3 regions of the Rhodoferax sp. MLSD5-FHT05B10 genome follow, and region 1 is predicted to be linked to each of the others. Evidence: predicted binding sites of a transcription regulator. Region 1 holds the regulator's gene; each other region holds the start of a gene.
The links. Region 1 encodes HrcA, which represses chaperone genes, less so after heat shock. Its sites were predicted from a motif close to TTAGCACTCNNNNNNNNNGAGTGCTAA; they were not measured.

Region 2: rpoH (RNA polymerase sigma factor RpoH) is a predicted target of HrcA. The motif match lies at 3,527-3,553, and genes of this name have one in related genera.
Region 3: groES (co-chaperone GroES) is a predicted target of HrcA. The motif match lies at 3,996-4,022, and genes of this name have one in related genera.

Annotation. Positions count from the first base shown of each region.
Region 1 covers NZ_JBXAFT010000011.1:24,886-32,604, reverse strand. The annotation lists gene AC1Q5W_RS15005 (hypothetical protein) at 1-605, opposite strand, end outside; tRNA gene AC1Q5W_RS15000 (tRNA-Ile) at 712-788, opposite strand; gene hrcA (heat-inducible transcriptional repressor HrcA) at 813-1,817, opposite strand; gene AC1Q5W_RS14990 (NAD kinase) at 1,846-2,742, shown strand; gene recN (DNA repair protein RecN) at 2,745-4,394, shown strand; gene rapZ (RNase adapter RapZ) at 4,399-5,289, shown strand; gene mutY (A/G-specific adenine glycosylase) at 5,311-6,366, opposite strand; gene AC1Q5W_RS14970 (dynamin family protein) at 6,369-7,719, opposite strand, start outside.
Region 2 covers NZ_JBXAFT010000004.1:174,532-182,250, reverse strand. The annotation lists gene AC1Q5W_RS08110 (MFS transporter) at 1-642, opposite strand, end outside; gene AC1Q5W_RS08105 (response regulator) at 804-1,535, opposite strand; gene AC1Q5W_RS08100 (type IV pili methyl-accepting chemotaxis transducer N-terminal domain-containing protein) at 1,549-3,477, opposite strand; gene rpoH (RNA polymerase sigma factor RpoH) at 3,584-4,525, shown strand; gene AC1Q5W_RS08090 (Bug family tripartite tricarboxylate transporter substrate binding protein) at 4,621-5,625, shown strand; gene AC1Q5W_RS08085 (SCO family protein) at 5,722-6,333, opposite strand; gene cyoE (heme o synthase) at 6,395-7,291, opposite strand; gene AC1Q5W_RS08075 (COX15/CtaA family protein) at 7,288-7,719, opposite strand, start outside.
Region 3 covers NZ_JBXAFT010000008.1:118,488-126,206, forward strand. The annotation lists gene pgi (glucose-6-phosphate isomerase) at 1-1,111, shown strand, start outside; gene AC1Q5W_RS13875 (HAD family hydrolase) at 1,108-1,767, shown strand; gene groL (chaperonin GroEL) at 1,918-3,567, opposite strand; gene groES (co-chaperone GroES) at 3,617-3,910, opposite strand; gene AC1Q5W_RS13890 (dihydrofolate reductase family protein) at 4,120-4,770, opposite strand; gene AC1Q5W_RS13895 (VOC family protein) at 4,767-5,261, opposite strand; gene AC1Q5W_RS13900 (DMT family transporter) at 5,377-6,273, opposite strand; gene AC1Q5W_RS13905 (LysR family transcriptional regulator) at 6,350-7,210, shown strand; gene AC1Q5W_RS13910 (S16 family serine protease) at 7,230-7,719, opposite strand, start outside.

The sequences.
Region 1 (7,719 bases):
TCATATTCAAAAATAAAGTCGAAATCGCCAAACCTATCCAAAAATTCATATGCGTAAATTGGCGGGGAAAATTCCGCTACGCCACTGATCCAAATGCCCGATACACAGGATTCAACCGTTGATGCCGGTACATAGCCTCCGGCAAGGGGAGGACCTGCAAGTGCAACTGGAATGGATACACCGGTCACTCGACTCCGGATTACTGCAGATATTGGATTCAAGTCACGTCGTCCGTTCGCCTTCAAATAAAAGGGGAAATTCGCGATCAAAAATTTATTTTCGTAGTCACTATAGCTATTGAAGAGGCGTTCGAAGCGCCATGAGATTCGCCGGAAAGGAAATAAGTAGAACTTAAAATATTTTGGCAAGGAATCCGGATGCATCGGATCGATTGGCATACGAAGCAGCATGACAAGGCCGGCGGTTGAAGCGAAGGCCAATGATGCCCAGACGACAGCCTGGAGGGGCAAGGGGTAACCTCGAAACACTACCCAGAGCTCATGAAACCACTCCGAAGTGAACCCGTAGTAAGCGAGCACAGACGCAATAAGGAATTTGACTCCAGCGAGTACTGCGCCACTCAATAGACGACTCATCCATTTCATGTCTAAGCTCCTATTACCGAAGACTTTATCTTCTGAAATGTAGAAATGCGCGCCTGTTTGTAGAAACGCCTCCGATCCCGAGACGGGTGCGGAGGCGCATGGATATTGGTAGGGCGTGAGGGACTTGAACCCGCGACCAAAGGATTATGAGTCCTCTGCTCTAACCAACTGAGCTAACGCCCCAACCGAAGCGCTGATTGTAATGGGCTACTTGTGGTGGCTCAGGGCGTTGCTTACCAATTTGGAGGTGATGTCCACAATCTGGATCATGCGGTCGTAGGCCATGCGCGTGGGGCCGATCACGCCCAGGGTGCCCACCACCTTGCCGTCCACCTCATAGGGGCTGCTGACGATGGACAAGTCCTCAAAGGGAACCACTTGGCTCTCGCCGCCGATGAAGATGCGCACGCCTTCGGCCTGGCCGGCAATGTCCATCAGCCGCATGAGCTGGGCCTTTTGCTCGAACAGCTCGAACGCGCGGCGCAAATGCCCCATGTCGCTGGAAAAATCGGACACCGACAGCAGGTTGCGCTCGCCCGAGATGATGACCTCGTCCTGCGTTTCGGTGATGGCCTCCGAACTCACGGTCACGGCCGCTTGCATGAGCGCGGCAATCTCGGAGCGCAGGGACTCCACCTCGCCTTGCAGGCGCTCGCGCACGTGCTCAATGTCCAGCCCCACATACTGGCTGTTGAGGAAATTGGCCGCCTCCACCAGCTGGGCCTGCGAATAGTCCTGCTCGGTGAAGATGACGCGGTTTTGCACGTCGCCATCGGGCGAGACGATGATCACCAGCAGGCGGCGCTCCGACAGGCGCAGAAATTCAATATGGCGGAACACCGAGGTGCGCCGGGGCGCAATCACCACGCCCACAAACTGCGACAGGTTGGACAGCAGGTTGGCCGCGTTGGAGATGACTTTTTGCGGCTGGTCTGGCGCCAGGCTGTGCGCCGCGTACTGGGTGGGCTGCACGGTGAGCATGGTGTCCACGAACAGGCGGTAGCCGCGTGCCGTGGGAATGCGTCCGGCCGAGGTGTGCGGGCTGGCAATCAGCCCCATTTCCTCTAGGTCCGACATGACGTTGCGGATGGTCGCCGGCGACAGCTCCAGCCCGGATGCCCGCGACAGCGTGCGGCTGCCCACCGGCTGTCCATCGGCGATGTAGCGCTCAACCAGCGCTTTCAACAACAACTTGGAACGATCATCGAGCATGGGATCATTTTAATGATGTAATTTGCGGATGAAGTCCCAATTCCGCCACGTTGCACTGATCGGCAAGTACCAGGCCAGTTCGTCCGGCGCCTCCGGCGCGTCGTCACGCCAGGCCCTGGATGACATTGCCCACTTCCTCATGGATCAGGGCTGCGAGGTGGTGGTGGAAACCGACACCGCCACCAACATGGGGCTGACGACCTACACCGCCATGAGCCTGGCGCAAATTGGCAGCACCTGCGACCTGTGCCTGGTGGTGGGCGGCGATGGCACCATGCTGGGCATAGGCCGCCAGCTGGCGCCCTACGGGGTGCCGCTGATTGGCATCAACCAGGGGCGCCTGGGTTTCATCACCGACATTCCGTTCGAAAACTACCAGGCCAGCCTGTTGCCCATGTTGGCCGGCCACTACGAAGAAGACCACCGCAGCCTGATGCAGGGCAAGGTTATGCGCAACGGACATTGCGTGTTCACGGCGCTGGCCATGAACGAAGTGGTGGTCAACCGCGGAGCCACCTCGGGCATGGTGGAGTTGCGGGTGGAGGTGGACGGGCATTTTGTGGCCAACCAGCGGGCCGACGGCCTGATCATTGCCACGCCCACCGGCTCCACGGCCTATTCGCTCTCCGCTGGCGGGCCGATCCTGCACCCCGCCATTCCGGGCTGGGTGCTGGTGCCCATTGCGCCGCATACCCTGTCAAACCGGCCGATTGTGTTCGCCAATACTGCGGAGATAGCTATAGAAATCGTAGCAGGACGCGATGCCAGCGCCAATTTCGACATGCAGTCCCTGGCCTCGCTGCTGCACGGTGACCGCGTCGTGGTCACCCGCTCGCAGTACCACGTGCGCTTCCTGCACCCCAAGGGCTGGAGCTATTTTGACACCTTGCGCCAAAAATTACACTGGAACGAAGGAGCAGCGTAACCGTGGCCCTGAAACGTATTGTCCTGCGGGACTTTGTCATCGTCAGCGAGCTGGAGCTTGATCTGGAAAGCGGCTTCACGGTGCTCACCGGGGAAACCGGCGCCGGCAAGTCCATCCTGATCGACGCCCTGCAGCTGGTCACCGGCGCACGGGCAGATACCGGCGTGATCCGCGAGGGCGCCAGCCGCACCGACGTCAGCGCCGAATTCGATACCCCGGCCGGCGTGCGCGCCAGCCTGCAGGAAGCCGGCTTTGACGACAGCGAGCTGTTGCTGCTGCGCCGCACCGTGGACCTGCAAGGCAAGAGCCGCGCCTGGATCAACGGCAGCCCCGCCACCGCGCAGCAGCTGCGGTCCATTGGCGAGCAGCTGCTCGACATCCACGGCCAGCACGCCTGGCAGAGCCTGACCCGCCCGGACGCCGTGCGCGGCCTGCTGGACGCCTATGCCCAGGTGTCCACCACCACCCTCGCTGCGCGGTGGCAGGAATGGCGGCAGAGCCAGAATGCCCTGACCGAAGCCCTGGCCGCCCAAGACACCCTGCAGCGCGAACGCGAACGCCTGACCTGGCAGATTGGCGAAGTCGACAAGCTGGCCCCGCAGGCCGACGAGTGGGACGAGCTGCAGAGCAGCCACAATCGGCTGGCCAACGGCCAGGCCCTGCTGGATGCCGCGCAAGGCGCCCTGCAACGGCTGGAAGACGAAGACGGCAACGCGCTCAAGCTGCTGCACAGCGCGCTGCAACTACTGCAAGGCCAAGCCCATCTGGAGCCCGACTTCAAGGACCCGGTAGACGTGCTGGGCTCCAGCATTGCGCAGGTGGAAGACGTCGTACACACCCTGCGCGCCTACCTGCGCCGCACCGAGCTCGACCCCGAACGCCTGGCCGAGCTGGATGAACGGCTGTCGCTGTGGATCTCGCTGGCACGGCGCTACAAGCGCCCGCCAGAGGAACTGCCGGCCCTGCTGGCCGCCTGGAAGGCCGAACTCGCCCAGCTGGATGCGGCGTCCGACCTGGAAGGACTGCAAAGCGCCGAAAAGAAGGCCCACGCCGCGTACTTAGCCGAGGCCAAGACCATCACCAAGGCCCGCACCAAGGCCGCGCCGCTGCTGGCGCAGGCCATCACCCAGGCCATGCAGGGCCTGGGCATGCAGGGCGGCCAGTTCCAGGTGGTGCTGGAACCCGCTGCACAGCCCATGCAAAGCGGGCTGGAAGACGTGGGCTTTCTGGCGGCCGGCCACGCCGGCAGCACACCGCGCCCGGTAGGCAAGGTGGCCTCGGGCGGCGAGCTATCGCGCATGGCGCTGGCCATTGCCGTGACCACCAGCCAGCTGGGCACCGCGCAAACCCTGATCTTTGACGAAGTGGATTCGGGCGTCGGCGGCGCCGTGGCCGAAACCGTGGGGCGCCTCATGCAGCAGCTGGGCCAGGACCGCCAGGTGCTGGCCGTCACCCACCTGCCCCAGGTGGCCGCCTGCGCCAACCACCACCTGGTGGTGGCCAAGCAGATGGACGGCAAGGTCACGCTCAGCACGGTGGCCGCGGTGCACGGCGAGCAGCGCGTGACCGAAATCGCCCGCATGCTGGGCGGCGAGAAGCTCTCGGGCACCACCCTCGCCCACGCCCGCGAAATGCTGGAATCCGGAGCCTGATGCCATGAGCGACACACCCCACGCCATGGAACTGTTGCTGATCACCGGCATGTCGGGCTCCGGCAAGTCGGTCGCCCTCAACGCGCTGGAAGATGCCGGTTTCTACTGCGTGGACAACCTGCCGCCGGAGCTGCTGGTGGCGTTTGTCGAGCTGGAGCAAAAACACCAGGCACGCCGCGTGGCCATTGCAATGGACGTGCGCAGCGCCACCTCGCTGCCGCTGGTGCCGCAGCAGCTGGAAGCCCTGCGCAGCCAGGGCATTGCCGTCAAGTCGCTGTTTCTGGACGCCAATACTGATACGTTGGTGCGCCGCTATTCCGAAACCCGGCGCAAGCACCCGCTGTCGCAGGGCCCTGCCGGACATGGCGAGCAGGACGCGCGCCGCGCGCTGGTGGACGCCATCGAGCTGGAGCGCAAGCTGCTGGCGGCCCTGCGCGCGCAGGCGCACGTCATCGATTCCAGCATCATCCGCCCCTCGCAATTGCAGGCCTACGTCAAGACGCTGATTTCGTCACCGGACGCGCAGCTGACCCTGGTGTTCGAGTCGTTTGCCTTCAAGCGCGGCGTGCCCACCGACGCCGACTATGTATTTGATGTGCGCATGCTGCCCAACCCGCACTACGAGCCCGAACTGCGCCCCCTGACCGGGCGCGACCAGGCCGTGATGGACTTCCTGCACACGCAGCCCGACGTCGACCTGATGCTCCACCACATTGCGCATTTCCTGGAGAGCTGGCTCGACGCCCTGGTGCGCGACCACCGCAGCTATGTCACCGTGGCCATCGGCTGCACCGGTGGCCAGCACCGCTCGGTCTACTTGGTGGAACGCCTGGCGCAGCACTTTGCCGCGCAATGGGTCACGCTCAAACGCCACCGCGAAATCGACGGCCTCTAAGCGCTGTTCCTTAAGGCCCGCCTAACCCGGGTCCGCCTGCGCCAGCAGCTTGCGAATGGGCGCGGGCAAACCCAGCTGCGGCCACGCGTGCGCCGCCACCCAGCGCCCGTCACCCCACTCCAACGCCTCGTCCGGCACCGGCAAACGCCAGACGTGCAGGTGCAAATCCTTGTGCGTGAGCACGTGCTGGAACGCCGGTTGCGCCTGCAGACCGGCACGCAGGGAAACCGGCACGGCGCGCACCAAGGCGTCCTCGCTGTCAAACAGGGGCAGGCAGTGCAGCCCTGCCCACACCCCGGGCGTGGGGCGTTTGTCCAGCCACACGGCGCCGTCCGCGGTTTGGGCCCACAACAGCCAGAGCGACTGGCTGCTGCGTTTGAGCGTGCGCGTGCGCACCGGATACTGCTGGGGGTTGCCGGCCGCTGCGGCCACACACACGGACTGCACCGGGCAGGCCGCGCAATCGGGCTTGCGGGGCAGGCACACCGTGGCGCCCAGGTCCATCATGCCCTGCGTGTAGCGCGGCATGGCCGCCGCGGCGCCGTCCGGCCGGGGCAGCAGCCCTGCGGCCACTTCCCACAGGGCGCGCACGTTGGCCGCCTGCGCCAGGTCGGCGTCGAAACCCACGACCCGCGTCACCACCCGCTTGACGTTGGCATCCAGAATGGCCACCCGCTCGCCAAAGCATAGCGACGCGATCGCCGCCGCCGTGGAGCGCCCAATGCCGGGCAGGGTTTCCAGCACCTGCGCAGCGCGGGGAAACGCGCCGCCGTGCAGCGCCATGACCTGCTGCGCACAGCGGTGCAGATTGCGCGCGCGGCTGTAATAACCCAGGCCACTCCACAGGCCCAGCACGTCGTCCAAGCTGGCCGCAGCCAGCGATTGCACATCCGGAAAGCGGGCCACGAAACGGGCAAAGTAGTCGCGCACCGTCACCACCTGCGTCTGCTGCAGCATGATCTCGGACAGCCACACCCGGTACGGGTCCTGGGTGTTTTGCCACGGCAGGTCGTTGCGGCCGTGCTGCTGCTGCCACCGCACGACGCGGGTGGCAAAATCATCCACCGGCAAGGCCACGCTCAGGCGAATTCCACGTCCACCACCGTACTGGACGGCTGGTTGGAGACGATCAGGTACTCGGTCAGCTCTGCCAGCTTGGCATCGATCTGGTTCAGGGCCGCGCTCTGCTGCTCGATGTCCTGGATACGGTCTTCCAGGCCGCCGGCGGCCTGCTGGATGCGGTCGATGGCTTCGATGCGGCGGGTGAAGTTGCGCCGGCGCTCACGCAGCTGGGCGTCGAGCTGGGCCGCGGCCGACTTGCTCCACAGCTCCACATCGGCCAAGGCCGCCTCGTGCGTGTTGCGCAGACGGGTGGACAGAGCCCGCACCAGGCGATCGGCGAATTCGGGTTGCGCCAGTTTGAATGCGTTACCGATGCCCAGGTACTGCAGGTGGCTGCGCTCCACCAGATCCAGCTCCTCCAGGTAGCCGGCCATCTGGGGTTCCGTGGGCGCCTGCAAGGAGAAGCCGTACTCGCCATTGAGCTGGCGGAACGTGGCCGCCAGCATGGTCTGGATTTCGTTGCACAGCGCCTGCACCTTCTGCAGGTTGCCCCGCAGGCGGTCAAAGGTTTCGCCGTAGGCCTTCTTGACGCCCAGCTTGAGGCCCTTTTGCGTCAGGGTCTCGGTGAGCTGCGACATTTCCTTTTTCAGCGTCCGCGACCCCAGGATGCTGAACACCTCGCGCAGCAGCTTGAGGTGCACCGAGCGCACGGCATGGATCTTGGCGCCGCCCAGGTCGAACTCCGTCTGCTCCTGCGAAATGCGCGAGCGCATGTGCTTGATCACCGTGGCATTCTTGCCCTGCAGGCCCTTGAGCTCCATCATCTGCTCGGTCAGATCCCGCTTGCGGATGTTGATGACACGGCCGGTTTCGGTGCGCAGGTCCGAAATGCCGGACACCATGGCATCGGCCAGAATCTGCTGGCGCTTGCCCATCATGCCGCGCCCCAGCGCGTCTTCCAGTACCGGCAGGCAACTCTGCTGGAGCAGCGCCGCGTCGTCGGTCACCTTGGCCACCAGGCCCTTCTGGGCCGACACGGCAATCACCCGGTCGCGGGGAATGCCCAGGATGTCGGCGGTGCTGGTCTTCTGGCGGTCGATCTGGGCCTGAATCTGCGCCGGGGTGCTCAGCGCGTCCCACAACGTGTCGATCTTGTTGAGCACCACGAGCCGGGCGTTGGTGTCGTGGGTCTCGGTGATGAGATGCTCGCGCCAGATGGACAAGTCGGATTTGGTGACCCCGGTATCGGCCCCCAAAATGAACACCACGGCATGCGCCTGCGGAATCAGGCTGACGGTGAGTTCCGGCTCGGCGCCAATGGCGTTGAGTCCGGGCGTGTCCAGAATCACCAGCCCCTGCTTGAGCAGC
Region 2 (7,719 bases), on a different contig from region 1:
CTTGATGACCTTGGGGTCTTTCAGGGCCTTGAGCTGGTCCTTGAAGCTGACCGTGCTGGGCACCAGGTGCGCCGGATCGCTGTAGCTGAACATCCAGAACAGGATCAGCGCGCCCAGCATGATGGCGGCGTAGACCTGCGGCACCATGGTCCAGCCAAAGGCCACCAGGATCACGGGCGCCACGAACTTGTTGACTGCCGCGCCGGAATTGCCGGCGCCGTACACGCCCATGGCAGTACCCTGGCGCGCCTTGGGGAACCAGCGCGCGACATAGGGGGTTCCCACCGAGAAGGAGCCGCCAGCCAGCCCGACAAACAGGCCGATGGTGAGAAAGTGCCAGAACTCGGTGGCGTAGCTCATCAGCCAGATGGCCGGCACGGTGATGGCCATCAGGGCCGCCATCACGACACGCCCACCAAACCGGTCGGTCCAGATGCCCAGGGGCACACGGATCAGGGACCCGGTAAGCACCGGCGTCGCCATGAGCAATCCAAACTGCGTGGAGTTGAGGTTCAGCATTTTCTTGATCGGGATACCGATCACGCCGAACATCATCCACACCATGAAACAGACGGTGAAGGCCAGGGTACTGACAATCAGCACCGACCACGCTTTTCTTGAGTTACTCAGTTCAGAAGCCATATGTCTTTCTCCAGAGATATGGCGTAACTGTCGGGCATTCAGGGGGTGCTGAATATCCACCTTTGGAACATGGCGATCCACCAAAAAGAACTAGGGCGCGTCCCGTCGCCCTAGTTCCAAAGAACTACTCCCTAGTCCAAATGGATTTCATTTGATTTGCATCAAGTGAGATCGTGCGCTGCTGCGTAGACGGCTGCCTGCACCCGCGACGTCAACTGCAGCTTGCGCAGGATGTGCTGCACATGGATCTTGACCGTGGTTTCCGCAATGTCCAGCGCCCGTGCGATCACCTTGTTGCTGTCCCCGCGCGCAATGAGGGCCAGAATTTCCCGCTCCCGGGAGGACAGCGCGTCCAGCCCCGAGACGGCGCGCGGGCTGCGCACCGCGGCCCCGGTCGGCGCGGCGGCCGCCCCCCCCGGTTCCACCAAGGGTGCGGCAGAGGATGCCACGGCCGCGGGTACGGCGGCATTGCTGCGGAAAGCGGTGACCAGCTTGGTCATCATTTCCGGGCTGACCACCGACTCCCCGGCGAGCACCTTGACGATGGAGTCGCACAACTGGTCTGATTCCACCGTTTTCAGCAGGTACCCATCGGCGCCGGCCCGCAGGGCGGCCGCCAGATCGTCCTCGTTCTCGCTCACGGTCAGCATGAGCACGCTGGTTCCCGGCGCGGCGTCTTTCAGGGCGGCGATACCGTCGACCCCCCGCACGCCTGGCAAATGGTTGTCCAGCAGAATCAGGTCGGGGCGGCTGCGCTGCACGCAGCGCAGCGCCTCGCCGACGTCTCCCGCCTCACCCATGACATGGAAACGCTCGTCCTGGGAGAGCAGCGCGATCAGCCCGCGGCGAAACAGGTTGTGGTCATCGACCACCAGCAATTCAATGGTTTTCATCCGTTGTGTCTCTTCAGGCACCATGCACCGGTTCTGCCAGCGGCGCCAGGTTCAGCCCCGCAGTGGCCAGGCCACCGGCAACGGGATGTTGCGGCAATGTTAACGTGACGGTGGTGCCCTGGCCCGGCACGGAGCTCACGCTCACTTCGGCACCGATGCGGTCGGCCCGCTCGCGCATGATCTTCATGCCCACGTGGGACTCGCCGGGGCTCTGGTGGGCATCGAATCCCACACCGTTGTCGCGCACCACAAAACGCCAGTCCAGGCCCTTGGTCACATCCAGACTGACGTGGGTGGCCCCTGCGTGCTTGCGAACATTGGACAAGGCTTCCTGCACCACGTGCAGCACCTGCACTTGCACGTCGGGCGGCAGGGGCAGGCCATCGCCCTGCACCTGCAGCAGGGTGGGCAGGCCCGTCTGGTGCTTGAACTTCTGCAAAGTCTCCTGCAGCGCCTGCTCCACGTCGTCGGTGTTGGTGCGGGTGCGGAAATGGACCAGCAACTCACGCACATCGTTGATGCTCTCGCGCAACCCGGCATCGAGTTCGTCCAGCGCGGCCTGCACCTGGGTGGGCTGTGCCTTCTGCGTGGCCGTGCGCAGCAGTTGCACCTGGATTTTCAGGAACGCCAAGGACTGGGCGATCGAATCGTGCAGCTCCCGCGCCAGCATGGCCCGCTCTTCGCCGACGGCGGCCTCGCGCTCCAGCGCAGCGGCGCGCAGCCCCTCCAAGGCGCTGGCCAAGTGGCTGGCCAGGGCATCCAGCAGTTCCACCTCATCCCCGCTGAGACTGACGGTGCTGCGGAAAAACAGGTCGATTTCGCCAATCAGACGCTGCTGCAGCCGGATGGGCACACTGACCACACTCTCGTAACCCGCACGCACGCAATGCTGCATGGGCGAGTCGTCCTGACTCACGATCGGTATGACGCGGGTACGGGCATCGAGCTTGAGGTCGCCGCACGCGCAGGCGCCGGCCATCAGGCCGCGCTCATCGTTTTCCATCTCCTTGGGCAGGCAGTCGGAGGCCAGCATGAGGTAGCGCTGGTTTTCCTCGTCCGACCAGCGCACCGCCACTGCGTCAGCCTTCATCACCGTGCGCACCCGTTGTGCAAACCCCTTGCACAGCTCCTCAATGGTGGCGGCCCCCGCCAGAAAGGCACTGACCTCGTACAGCGTTTCAATGCGGGTCCGCTGCGCCTCGATACGCCGGGTTTTCGCATCGACCTTCGCCTCCAGGCCGTCGTACAGCGACTGCAGCCGGGTCGCCATCATGTTGAAGCCGGCAGCCACCTGGCCGAACTCGTCCTGCGTGTCCACCTCAATCCGGGTATGGAAATCGCCGGACTCCACCTTCAGAAGACCCTGCCGCAGATTGGCCAGCGGGTTGATCACATACAGGTAGCCGGTGTACAGCATCACCACTGCCGCCCCGATAGCCAGCGCCATCATCACCAACTGAAACAGGTTCAGGATGGCCGTAAAACGGGACATCTGCTGCTCAATGGCCATCACAAAGCTGTCAATGGCGCTGACAAACTCACCGGCCGTCAGCAGCGACTGATGGGCCGACAGGGGCTGCTCGGCCAGCCACTGGCCGCGCTGCACCTGCCACAACGACTCCACCACGGTGAATTTGCGGCGGACCGTCTCATCCCACGGCACGAACAGCGGGCGTGTCGGGTCCCCGGTGCGCAACAAGCCCAGGCTTTGGTCGAACTCGCTGACCAGCGCCTGCACTTCCGCACGCGACAGCCCGGCCTGCACCGTGCTGGACAGGCGCCAGGTCTGCATGCGCATGCGCCCGGCCTCGTTGACCGCGGCGGCGCCCCCCTCCAACTGCCAGGTGACCCACAGCGTCAAACCGATGGAAACCAGGGCCACGACCAGCAGACCCGCGCCAATCCGGATAAGCTTGTTGGACAGGGAGGATTTTCTTTGCATCCCCCGAGGTTACTACTGCGACCGCTATCAAAGTGATTGAACTTCTTGATTGGCACTCGATCACAGAGAGTGCTAATATTCCTCCAGTAATACAAGGAGTTCTGGTATGACGCTTCAAATTGGATCTTCCGCCCCCGCTGTGACCGTTGCGAACCCGTGGGCCATGGTGCCCTCGCTGGGCAACTTGGACGCCTATATTTCGGCCGCCAACCGCTTGCCCATGCTCACGCTCGAGGAAGAGCAGGCCTTCGCACGCAAGCTGAAGAACGAGAACGATCTTGAAGCCGCAAGTAAGTTAGTGCTCTCTCACTTGCGCTTGGTGGTGTCCGTATCCCGCCAGTACCTGGGCTACGGCCTGCCCCACGGCGACCTGATCCAGGAAGGCAATGTGGGCCTGATGAAGGCCGTCAAGCGCTTCGACCCCGACCAGGGCGTACGCCTGGTGAGCTACGCCCTGCACTGGATCAAGGCCGAAATCCACGAGTACATCCTGAAGAACTGGCGCATGGTCAAGGTGGCCACCACCAAGGCCCAGCGCAAGCTGTTCTTCAACCTGCGCTCCATGAAGCAGCGCTACAAGAGCGACGATGCGGCTGCCGACGCCGGCACCCACCGCGAAACGCTCAGCCCCGACCAAGTGGCGGCCATGGCGCGCGAACTCAACGTCAAGCCGGAAGAGGTGCTGGAGATGGAAACCCGCCTGTCGGGCGGCGACGTGCTGCTGGACCCCAGCCCGTCGGACGACGGCGAGGACGCCTTTGGCCCCATTGCCTACCTGACCGACACCAGCCATGAGCCGGTCGCCATGCTGGAGTCCCGCCAGCGGGACGTGCTGGCCTCGGAAGGCATTGCCACGGCCCTGGAGGCGCTGGACGCCCGCAGCCGGCGCATTGTGGAAGAGCGCTGGCTCAAGGTCAACGACGACAACACCGGCGGCATGACCCTGCACGACCTGGCCGCCGAGTACGGCGTCAGCGCCGAGCGGATCCGCCAGATTGAAGTCGCCGCCATGAAGAAGATGAAGGCCACCTTGGCCGCCTACGCCTGAGCGGCCCTGCCAACCGGGCACACCGTGCTGCGGCCCCCACCCCAGCCCCTGAGGGCGGGGGCCATCAGGGGTTTTTCGTATCCGGAACCGTATCCATGCAACGCCGCGCCCTGCTTCTTGCTCCATTTTTCATAGCTGCCTGCACAACATCCACGCTGGCCAACGCCCAAAAAGACCCTAAAAATGAGCCGGCATGGCCAACCCGCCCGCTGCGCATCATCGTGGGCTTTCCCGGCGGCTCCTCCCCCGACCTGACTGCCCGGGCCTTTGCCGAACCATTGGCCCAGGCGCTGGGCCAGCCGGTGATTGTGGAGAACAAGGTGGGCGCGGCCGGCAACATCGCGGCGGCTGCCGTGGCCAACGCCACCGACGGCCACACCATCGGCCTGATGATCAACGGCAACCTCACCATTGCCAAGCTGCTCAACCCCAAGCTGGCCTACGACCCGCGCCGGGACCTCACGCCCATCAGCCTGATTGGCACCTCGCCCCTGGTGCTGGTGGCGCCGGTGCGCATGCCCGGCGTGGCACCCGGGGCCCCGGCGCCGGCGGTTCTGGCCGCCGCGCGCGCCGCCGGCGACCACTGGAACTATGGCACGCCCGGCGTCGGCACCGTGGGCCATCTGGCCATGGAACTGCTCAAGACCCAGGCCCACATTGCGCCCGTGCATGTGCCCTACGCCGGTTATCCGCAAGTGGCCACGGCATTGATAGCCGGCGACCTGCAACTGTCCCTGCTGCCCCCGGCCCTGGCTCTGGCGCAGATCCAGGCCGGCAAATTGCGCGCCCTGGGCATCACCGCCAGCGTGCGCAGCCCGCTGGCACCCGACTTGCCCAGCCTGTCCGAAGTCGGCGTGCCGGGCTTCAACCTGGCGATCTGGAATGCGGCCGCCGCACCCAGCACCATGTCCCGGGCGGTGGTGAACCGCCTGTCCACCCTGTTCAGCGAGATTGCCCGCAGCCCCGCCATGCGGCGCACGCTGGCGCAGCAGGGCTGGCAAGTGGCAGGAACGTCGGCGCAGGGGCTAGCCAACCGCATCGCGTCGGACACGGCGCTGCTGGGCGGCATCATTGCCGCACAGGGCATCCGGATCGACTAGTTTTGCTATTGTTTTGGTAGCTGCCTGCGCAGATTGCACGGGCGCCAGAGGCCAAAAATGCCCCGAAATTGCGGGGCCGCTACGGCCCCGCCCAGCTCAGGATGCCTGCTTGAGCAGGATCTGGATGTCGGAGGTCAGCGCCTTGACGTCGCTGCCATAGCGGGCAAACAGGCGCAGCTGGCCCTTGGTGTCGTACACATAGCTTCCGGCTGAGTGGTCCAGGGTGTAGCTGGTGGGGGTCTTGCCCTCCACCTTCTTGTAGTAGATCTTGTATTCCTTGGCCAGCTCGGCCTGCTTTTCCGGCGTGGTGTACAGCGCCAGGAAGGTGGGGTCGAAATTGGCCATGTAGCTCTTGAGCAGCTCCGGCGTGTCACGCTGCGGGTCCAGCGTCACGAACAGGCCCTGCAGGCGGTCCCCGTCCTTGCCCAGCGCCTTTTTCACCGCCGCCAGTTCCGACATGGACGTCGGGCACACATCGGGACACTGGGTGTAGCCAAAGAACATGACCACCACCTTGCCTGCAAAGTCCTGCAGGTGGCGGACCTGGCCATTGTGGTCGGTCAGCTCAAAGTTCTTGGCGTACTCCGCCCCCGTGATGTCCACCGACGAAAACGCCGCCTGCTGCGGGGAGCAGGCCCCCAACAGGCCCAGGGCCCCGGCCAGCAGGGTGCTGCCGGCGATCCACTTCAATGCAAAACGTTTGTTCATATCGACCCGATTCATCCAAAGTGCGCTTGGCCGCGCCAGACCCTGCAGTCTAGCGCGCCGTCTAGAAAATATAGTGGTCCAGCAAAAGCGCCGCGAACAGGGCGCTGAGGTGGATCAAAGAGAAGCGAAAGGTCCTGCGCGCCAGCGCATCGGAGTAGTCGCGCCACAACTTCCAGGCGTAGCCGCAGAAACCCGCGCCCAGCACCACCGCCGCGGCCAAGTAGAGCCAGCCGCTCATGCCGTAGACAAAGGGCAGCAGGCAGGCCGCGAACAGCACCAGGGTGTAGAGCAGGATCTGCAGCCGGGTGAATTCGCTGCCGTGCGTCACCGGCAGCATGGGCAGACCGGACTTGCGGTAGTCCTCCACCCGGTACAGGGCCAGCGCCCAGAAGTGCGGCGGCGTCCACAGGAAGATGATGAGGAACAGGATCAGCGCCTCGGGCCCCACGTCGCCCGTCATGGCCGCCCAGCCCAGCACCGGCGGCATGGCGCCGGACGCGCCGCCGATGACGATGTTCTGCGGCGTCAGCGGCTTGAGGATCACGGTGTAGACCACGGCATAGCCCACAAACGTGGCAAAGGTGAGCCACATGGTCAGCGGGTTGACCCAGAAATACAGCACCGCCGAGCCCAGGGCACACAGCGCGACCGAAAACAGCAGGGTCTGCCCGTCGCCCAGTTCACCGCGGGCGGTGGGGCGCCAGGCAGTGCGCTTCATCTTGGCATCGATGCCCTTTTCCACCAGGCAGTTGAAGGCCGCCGCCGCCCCCGCCACCAGCCAGATGCCTAGGCAGGCCAGCGCCGCCCGCACCACCTGCGCCGGCGTCGGGGCCCCGGGCACGGCCAGCACCATGCCGATGAGGGCGCAGAAAACAATCAGTTGGATGACGCGCGGCTTGGCCAGCGCATAAAACTGCCGGAACACGGACAGGGCCGGCGCAGACGTATTGGCGCTCATGCGGACACCTCCGCGGGTGCCGTCCGGCCCCGGGTCAGCAGCCAGACCAGCGCCACCACCATGGCACCGGCACCGCCGGTATGCAGCACGGCGGCGACCAGGGGCCAATCCAGCACCACGTTGCTCAGGCCCGTGGCGAACTGCAGCACCACCAGCATGCCCAGCGCCCGCGCCGGAGTGCGCAAGGCCGGGTAGCGGCGCCCGAGGTGCCACGCAAGGCCCCCCAGCACCAGCAGGGTCAGGACAGCCAGCAGGCGGTGCGAAAAATGGATGGCCGTGAGCGCCTGGAAGCTGATGTGCTCACCCTGCGCCGTCAAGCCCAGGGGGCGCCAGATTTCAAAGCCCTCGGCAAAATGCATGGCCGGCCACCAGCTGGCCTGGCACATCGGAAACTCGGCGCAGGCCAGCACGGCGTAGTTGGTGCTCAC
Region 3 (7,719 bases), on a different contig from region 1:
GGACCTGGGGCCGCAGATGGCCGTGCTGGCGCTCGATGCCTTTGCCCTGCCGGGCAAGCGTTTTCACTTTGTCTCGAACGTGGATGGGCACGAGCTGGCCGCCACGCTGGCGCGCGTCAAGCCCCAGAGCACCCTGTTCCTGGTGGCCAGCAAGACCTTCACCACCATCGAAACCATGACCAACGCGCAGTCGGCCAAGCGCTGGTTCGAGAATCAGGGTGGCACAGACATTGGCCGCCACTTTGCCGCGCTGACCACCAACGTGGCGGCGGCCAATGCCTTTGGCATTACCACCACGTTCGGTTTCTGGGACTGGGTGGGCGGACGCTATTCGGTGTGGTCCGCCATTGGTCTGCCGCTGGCTATTGCCATCGGGGCACACGGCTTTCGGGCTTTTCTGGCTGGCGCGTACGACATGGACGAGCACTTTCGCACCGCGCCGCTGGAGCGCAATCTGCCGGTGCGCCTGGCGCTGCTCGATGTCTGGTACCGCAACTTCCACGGCTTCACCAGCCGCAGCATTGCGCCCTACCACAGCGCCTTGCGCCGCCTGCCGGCCTACCTGCAGCAACTGGAGATGGAGAGCAACGGCAAGCGCGTGGACACCTGTGGCAAGGCCTTGCCGTTTGCCACGGCACCCGTGCTGTGGGGCGAGCCCGGCACCAACGGCCAGCATGCCTACTTCCAGATGCTGCACCAGGGTACCGAAGTGGTTCCGGTTGAATTCGTGGCCGTCAAGAAGCCCCGCCACGGCCTGACAGGCCATCACACACTGCTGCTGGCCAACGCGCTGGCGCAGGCCCAGGCGCTGATGCTGGGCCAGACCGACCCCGACACCGGCGGGGAAGGCCACCGTCGTTTCACGGGCAACCGGCCCAGCACCTTCCTGCTGCTCGACGACCTCACCCCCACCAGCCTGGGGGCGCTGATTGCCCTGCAGGAGCATCGTGTGTTCGTCAGCGGCTCGGTCTGGGGCATCAACAGTTTTGACCAGTGGGGCGTCGAGCTGGGCAAGGTGCTGGCCAAGGATGTGGAGGCGCGCCTGCTGCGTGGCGATGCCACCGGGCTGGACGGCTCCACCGCGGGCTTGCTGGCCCGCCTGCAGGAGTGAGCCACACCGGGCTGCAGCGCATGAACGTGGTGTTTGATTTCGGCGCCGTGCTGTTCACCTGGAAGCCCGCCGAGTTGCTGGCGCAGAGTTTTCCCCACGAGGCCGGCGCGCCCCAGGCCGCGGCGGAGTTGGCCCACGCGGTGTTTGGCCATGCCGACTGGCATGCCTTTGACCGCGGCACCCTGTCCATGGCCACGGTGGTGGAGCGCACCGCCGGGCGGCTGGGGCTGGATGCACAGGTGCTGACCGCTCTGGTCGACAGCATTGGCGTGCGGTTGACGCCCATCACCCCGTCCGTGGACCTGCTGGCGCACTTGCATGGCCAGCGCGCCCGGCAACCGGATCTGCGCCTGTACTACCTGTCCAACATGCCGGTGCCCTACGCCCGCACGCTGGAGCGCCTGCACCCGTTCCTGCAGTGGTTTGATGGCGGTATTTTTTCCGGCGACGTGCAGCACATCAAGCCCGAACCTGCTATCTACCAACTGCTGGAGGCGCGCTACGCCCTGGAGCCTGCGCAGACCGTGTTCCTGGATGACCTGAAAGGCAATGTGCATGCCGCCCAGGCGCTGGGCTGGCACGGCATTCACTTCACATCCGCGGCGCAGGCACTGGCGGAGCTGGATGCCTGGTTTGAGAATAAAAAAGCCCCGTGAGCCTTGCAAATATTGCGCAGGCAGCTATCAAAAACAGAGCAAATACCCAATAAAAAAACCCGCACAGTCTGCACCGTGCGGGTTTTTGCAAGTGGGCGCCGGTTTGCTTTTGCGCTAACCGGCGCTTCAGGTTGCCAGGGCAGGAGGCAATTACATGCCCATGCCACCCATGCCGCCCATGCCACCCATGTCGGGCATGCCGCCGCCGGCAGCGCCTTCAGCCTTGGGCGTCTCGGCCACCATGCACTCGGTGGTGAGCATCAGGGACGCGACCGACGCTGCGTTTTGCAGAGCCGTGCGGGTCACCTTGGTGGGGTCCAGAATACCCATTTCGATCATGTCGCCGTAGGTGTCGTTGGCAGCGTTGAAGCCGTAGTTGCCCTTGCCAGCCAGCACCGCGTTCACCACCACCGAGGCTTCGCCGCCGGCGTTGTACACGATCTCGCGCAGGGGAGCTTCGATGGCCTTCAACACCAGGGCAATGCCGTGGTCCTGGTCGGCGTTGTCACCCTTGATGGCGCCAGCGGCTTGCTTGGCGCGCAGCAGAGCCACGCCACCACCAGCCACAATGCCTTCTTCCACGGCAGCGCGGGTGGCGTGCAGGGCGTCTTCCACGCGGGCCTTCTTTTCCTTCATTTCGACTTCGGTGGCAGCGCCCACCTTGATCACGGCCACACCGCCGGCCAGCTTGGCCACGCGCTCTTGCAGCTTCTCGCGGTCGTAGTCGGACGTGGCTTCTTCGATCTGCACGCGGATCTGCTTCACGCGGGCTTCGATGTCGGCAGCAGCGCCAGCACCGTCGATGATGATGGTGTTTTCCTTGCCCACTTCGATGCGCTTGGCCTGGCCCAGGTCGGCCAGCGTCACTTTTTCCAGGCTCAGACCGATTTCCTCGGCGATGACCTTGCCACCGGTCAGGATGGCGATGTCTTCCAGCATGGCCTTGCGACGGTCACCAAAGCCAGGGGCCTTCACAGCCACGACCTTCAGGATGCCGCGCAGGGTGTTCACCACCAGAGTTGCCAGGGCTTCGCCATCGACATCTTCAGCAATGATCAGCAGGGGACGGCCGGCCTTGGCCACTTGCTCCAGCGTGGGCAGCAGGTCGCGGATGTTGCTGATCTTCTTGTCGAACAGCAGCACGAAGGGGTTGTCCAGCAGGGCAGCCTGTTTTTCGGGGTTGTTGATGAAGTAGGGCGACAGGTAGCCGCGGTCGAACTGCATGCCCTCGACCACGTCGAGTTCATTTTGCAGGGACTTGCCGTCTTCCACGGTGATCACGCCTTCCTTGCCGACCTTGTCCATCGCGTTGGCGATGATTTCACCGATGGATGCATCGGAGTTGGCGGAAATGGAGCCGACCTGGGCGATTTCCTTGGACGTGGTGGTGGGCTTGGAAGCCTTCTTCAGCTGCTCGATCAGGGCGGCAACGGCCTTGTCGATACCGCGCTTCAGATCCATGGGGTTCATGCCGGCAGCCACGTACTTCATGCCTTCGCGCACGATGGCCTGGGCCAGCACGGTAGCGGTGGTGGTGCCGTCGCCAGCGTTGTCAGACGTCTTGGAAGCAACTTCCTTGACCATCTGGGCGCCCATGTTCTGCAGCTTGTCCTTCAGTTCGATTTCCTTGGCCACGGACACACCGTCCTTGGTCACGGTGGGGGCGCCGAACGAGCGCTCCAGCACCACGTTACGACCCTTGGGGCCCAGGGTAACCTTGACCGCGTTGGCCAGGATGTTCACGCCTTCAACCATGCGTGCGCGGGCTTCGCCGCCGAAAATGACGTCTTTTGCTGCCATGTGTATTCTCCGAATTCGTTAAAAAAATGGGTCGCGATAGCGCGAGAAATTACTTGCCTTCGACGACTGCGAACAGGTCGTCTTCTTTCATGACCAACAGCTCGTCGCCAGCCACCTTGACGGTCTGGCCGCTGTACTTGCCAAACAAAACGCGGTCACCGACCTTGACGTTCATGGCAATCAGTTCACCCTTGTCGTTCTTCTTGCCAGGGCCCACGGCCAGCACTTCGCCTTGATCGGGCTTTTCGGTTGCGCTGTCAGGAATGACGATGCCAGAGGCAGTTTTGGTTTCGCTTTCGATGCGCTTAACAATCACGCGGTCTGCCAAAGGACGCAGTTTCATGAGGAATCTCCTAGGTGTTGAAACAGGGGTTGCTGCACGCCCACCTGATTAAGTGGGCGCTCATTAACTTGTGGGGCGGGTGCTGTTAGCACTCCATCCCAACGAGTGCTAATGATAAAGCCTTTTTGGGCTATTTCAAGTCGGGCGCTCGGGTGGCGCTTGCCGATGCCGGAATGGGGTGTTGAGTTTCATCTGACGCTGTGGTTGTTTCATCTAACTCGCCGCAACACCACATGCGTAGCCTTCTCCGTCCCCACGGACTCCACGCACGCATACCCCAGCGCCCGCAAGTCCACCCCTGCGAACAGGGCCTCACCTCGCCCCAGCAACACCGGCGAGATGGCGATGTGCAGTTCATCAATCAGCCCCTCCCGCAGGTACTGCCGGATGGTGTCCGGCCCGCCGCCTATGCGCACGTCCTTGCCCGCGGCGGCCTCGCGTGCGCGGGCTAGCGCCTCGTGGACGCCACCGGTAACGAAGTGAAACGTCGTGCCGCCTTCCATCTCGATGGAAGGGCGCGCATAGTGGGTCAGGATGAAGACCGGCACGTGGTACGGCGGGTTGTCGCCCCACCAGCCTTTCCAGGTCATGTCCGGCCAGGGGCCACGGTGGGGGCTGAACATGTTGCGCCCCAGAATCCAGGCGCCCACGTTGTGGAAGCCACGGACGGCAAAGTCATTGTCCACACCGGTGGTACCGTCGTCCTTGCCGAACAGGGCCCGCTGGAAGGTGCGGGTGGGTAACAGCCACTGGTGCAGCTCTGTTCCGCCTTCGCCCAGCGGGTTGTTGAGGCTCTGGTTGGGGCCGGCGCCGTAGCCGTCCAGCGAGAGGGTGAAGCTCTCCACACGCACGCGGGTCATGGCTGGTCTCCGCTGCGCACCGCCGCCTCAATGGCGGCCACATCAATCTTGCGCATGGTCATCATGGCCGCGAACGCGCGCTTGGCGGCGGCGCGGTCGGGGCTGGTGTACGCATCCGTCAGCACGCGCGGCGTGATCTGCCACGACACACCCCACTTGTCCTGGCACCAGCCGCAGTCGTTTTCCTGTCCGCCGTTGCGGACGATGGCGTTCCACAGGCGGTCGGTCTCGGCTTGGTCGTCGGTTGCCACCTGGAACGAGAACGCGATGGTGTGCTGGATGCCCGGCCCGCCGTTGAGGCCCAGGCACGGGATACCCATCACCGTGAACTCCACGGTGATGACATCGCCCTCCTTGCCTGCCGGGTAGTCGCTGGGTGCGCGGTGCACGGCAACCACCGCGCTGTCGGGAAAGGTTTGCGCGTAGAACGTGGCTGCGTCCAGCGCGGTGCCGTCGTACCACAGGCAGATGGTGTTTTTGCTCAGGGTCATCTGGTGCCTCCTTGCAGAGGGAACATCGGGGCGGACCTGCCCCAAAGCCCAATCGGCCGCATGGTACTCCCGGATCGCATGGCGTGCCGGGGCAGTGTGCAGTGCCCCTTGTGGTCTAGCGCCTGCGCAGCCCCGCCCCGGCGTTGACCAATCCAATGCCTGCCAGCACCAGGGCGCTGCCGATGACGAACTCGGTTTCGATGGCTTCGCCCAGCAGCCAGACCCCCAGCACCACCCCAAACAGGGGTGTCAAAAATGAATAGACACCCAGGCGTGATGCCTGGTACCTGCGCAACAGCGAGAACCAGAGGAGAAAGCTGGCAAAGGACACCACCAGTCCCTGGAAGGCCAGGTGCAGCCACAGTTGTGGCGATGGCACGAAGCGCCACTGACCCGTGAGCCACGCGGCCGGCAGCAGCAGCACGAAGGCTCCCATTAGTTGGTACGCCAGTGTCTCTTTCGCCGGCGCGGTGGCCAGCGTGGAGCAACGGATGGTGATGGTGGTGGCGCCCCACATGGCGCCGGCCAGCACAGCTAGTGCATCGCCCATCACCGCGCCCGGCAGGGCAACGCCGCTAGTCCGGGAGTCGCCGCCGACGAAGGCGATGGCAATGCCAATGAACGCCAGCAAGATCCCCGCCCATGGCACGGCGCCCAGACGCTCGGCGGGAATGCGCCAGTGCAACCCGATGGCCGCAAACAGGGGGGCGGTGTAGAGAAACACGACGACGTGGGAAGCCTGTGTCAGGCGCAACGCCTCCGAGACCAGCAGGTATTCCAGCGCAAAGAGAATCCCCACGGCGGACCCGGCCCGCCAATGCCTGCGGTGCAGTCCCTCGGCGGTGCGCCGCATCAGTACGGCCAGCAGCGCCAGCGCCATCAGCGAACGTAGGGCGACCAGCAGCATGGGGCTGATGGCAGGTGCCGCGGCCTTGAGCGAGATCTGCTGCAGGGCCAGGGCGGTCCGGACCGGTGGGGTGGAATGCTCAGGGAGTGTGGACAGGCTTGGCATAGGCACTGACTGTGCCCGTCCATCCATGTTTAGAAAAGCGGATAATTCGCATGAATACAATGCGATTATCGAATCTATGAGCGACTTGCAGACAGACTGGCTCAAGGCCTTCGTCGCTACGGTGGACGCGGGCACCCTGTCGGGCGCGGCGCAGGAGGTGCATCGCTCGCAGTCCGCCATCAGCATGCAGATCAAGAAGCTGGAAGCGGCGGTGGGGCGGACGCTTCTCGAGCGCGGCCCCCGGCACCTCAGCCTCACGCACGATGGCCAGGTGCTGCTGGGCTTTGCCCGGCGCATGCTCGACCTGCAGGCCGAGGCCCTGGCTGCGCTGCACGAGCAACCCCTTACCGGCCTGGTGCGCCTGGGCGTGCCGGACGACTACGCCGGCAAGTACCTGACGCCGGTCCTCAGGCGCTATGCCCCACGGCACAGCGGCGTGGAAATCCAGCTGGACTGCGAGCAATCCACCTCACTGATACCCCGCGTGGCCCGGGGTGACCTGGACCTTGCCCTGATTTCACAGGACCACGCCCGTCGTGGCACGCCGCTGTTCCATGAACCCATGGTCTGGGTCGGCTCCGCGCGGTTCGATGTGTGGAACCGCTCCCCCCTGCCGATTGCCGTGTACGAGGCAGCCAGCCTGGGGCGGCGCAGTGCCATCGAGTCCCTGACCCTGCAGGGGCGGCCGTACAAGGTGGTCTACAACAGTTCGAACGTAGCGGGCCAGATCGCGGCCGTGGAAAGCGGTCTGGCCGTGGCGGCGCTCACACAGTGCAGCGCGCCGGCGCACTTGCAGATTCTGGGCGCGGAGCAGGGACTCGGGCCGCTGGAGCCCATGCTGGTCGCCGTCTACCGCAGCGCGGCGTCGCGCGGTTCCAAGGCCGTGGACAGTCTGTACCGCATGATCCTGCAGACTCTGCGGCAGGCCGGCAACTGACGCGCTGGCCGGACCGGAATCAATCGCCCACGTCGTCCTGCACGGGCGGCTTGCTGAATTCCCGGCGCAGCCGGGCCAGCTGGCGCAACCCAGCAGCCACCGCGGCGTAGACGGTGCCGTCTGGTGCCTGACCCTGCGCGTCCAGCGTCCCCATGGGCAGCCCGGTCAGCCGTTCCAGGGCTTCTTCCATGGTGGCTACCGGCCAGACAAAAAACTGTCCGGCCCGCACGGCCTCCACCACGTCGCGGCGCAGCATCAGGTGGCAGACGTTGCTGGCCGGAATCAGCACCCCCTGTTCGCCCGTCAGTCCCCGGGCCTGGCAGAGGTCGAAGAAGCCTTCGATCTTTTCGTTGATGCCGCCCACGGCCTGCACCACGCCAAACTGGTTGACCGAGCCGGTCACCGCCAGCGACTGGCGCAACGGTGCGCCGGCAATGGCCGACAGCAGCGCCGCCAGCTCCGCCAGCGAGGCGCTGTCGCCCTCGACACCGCCATACGACTGTTCGAAC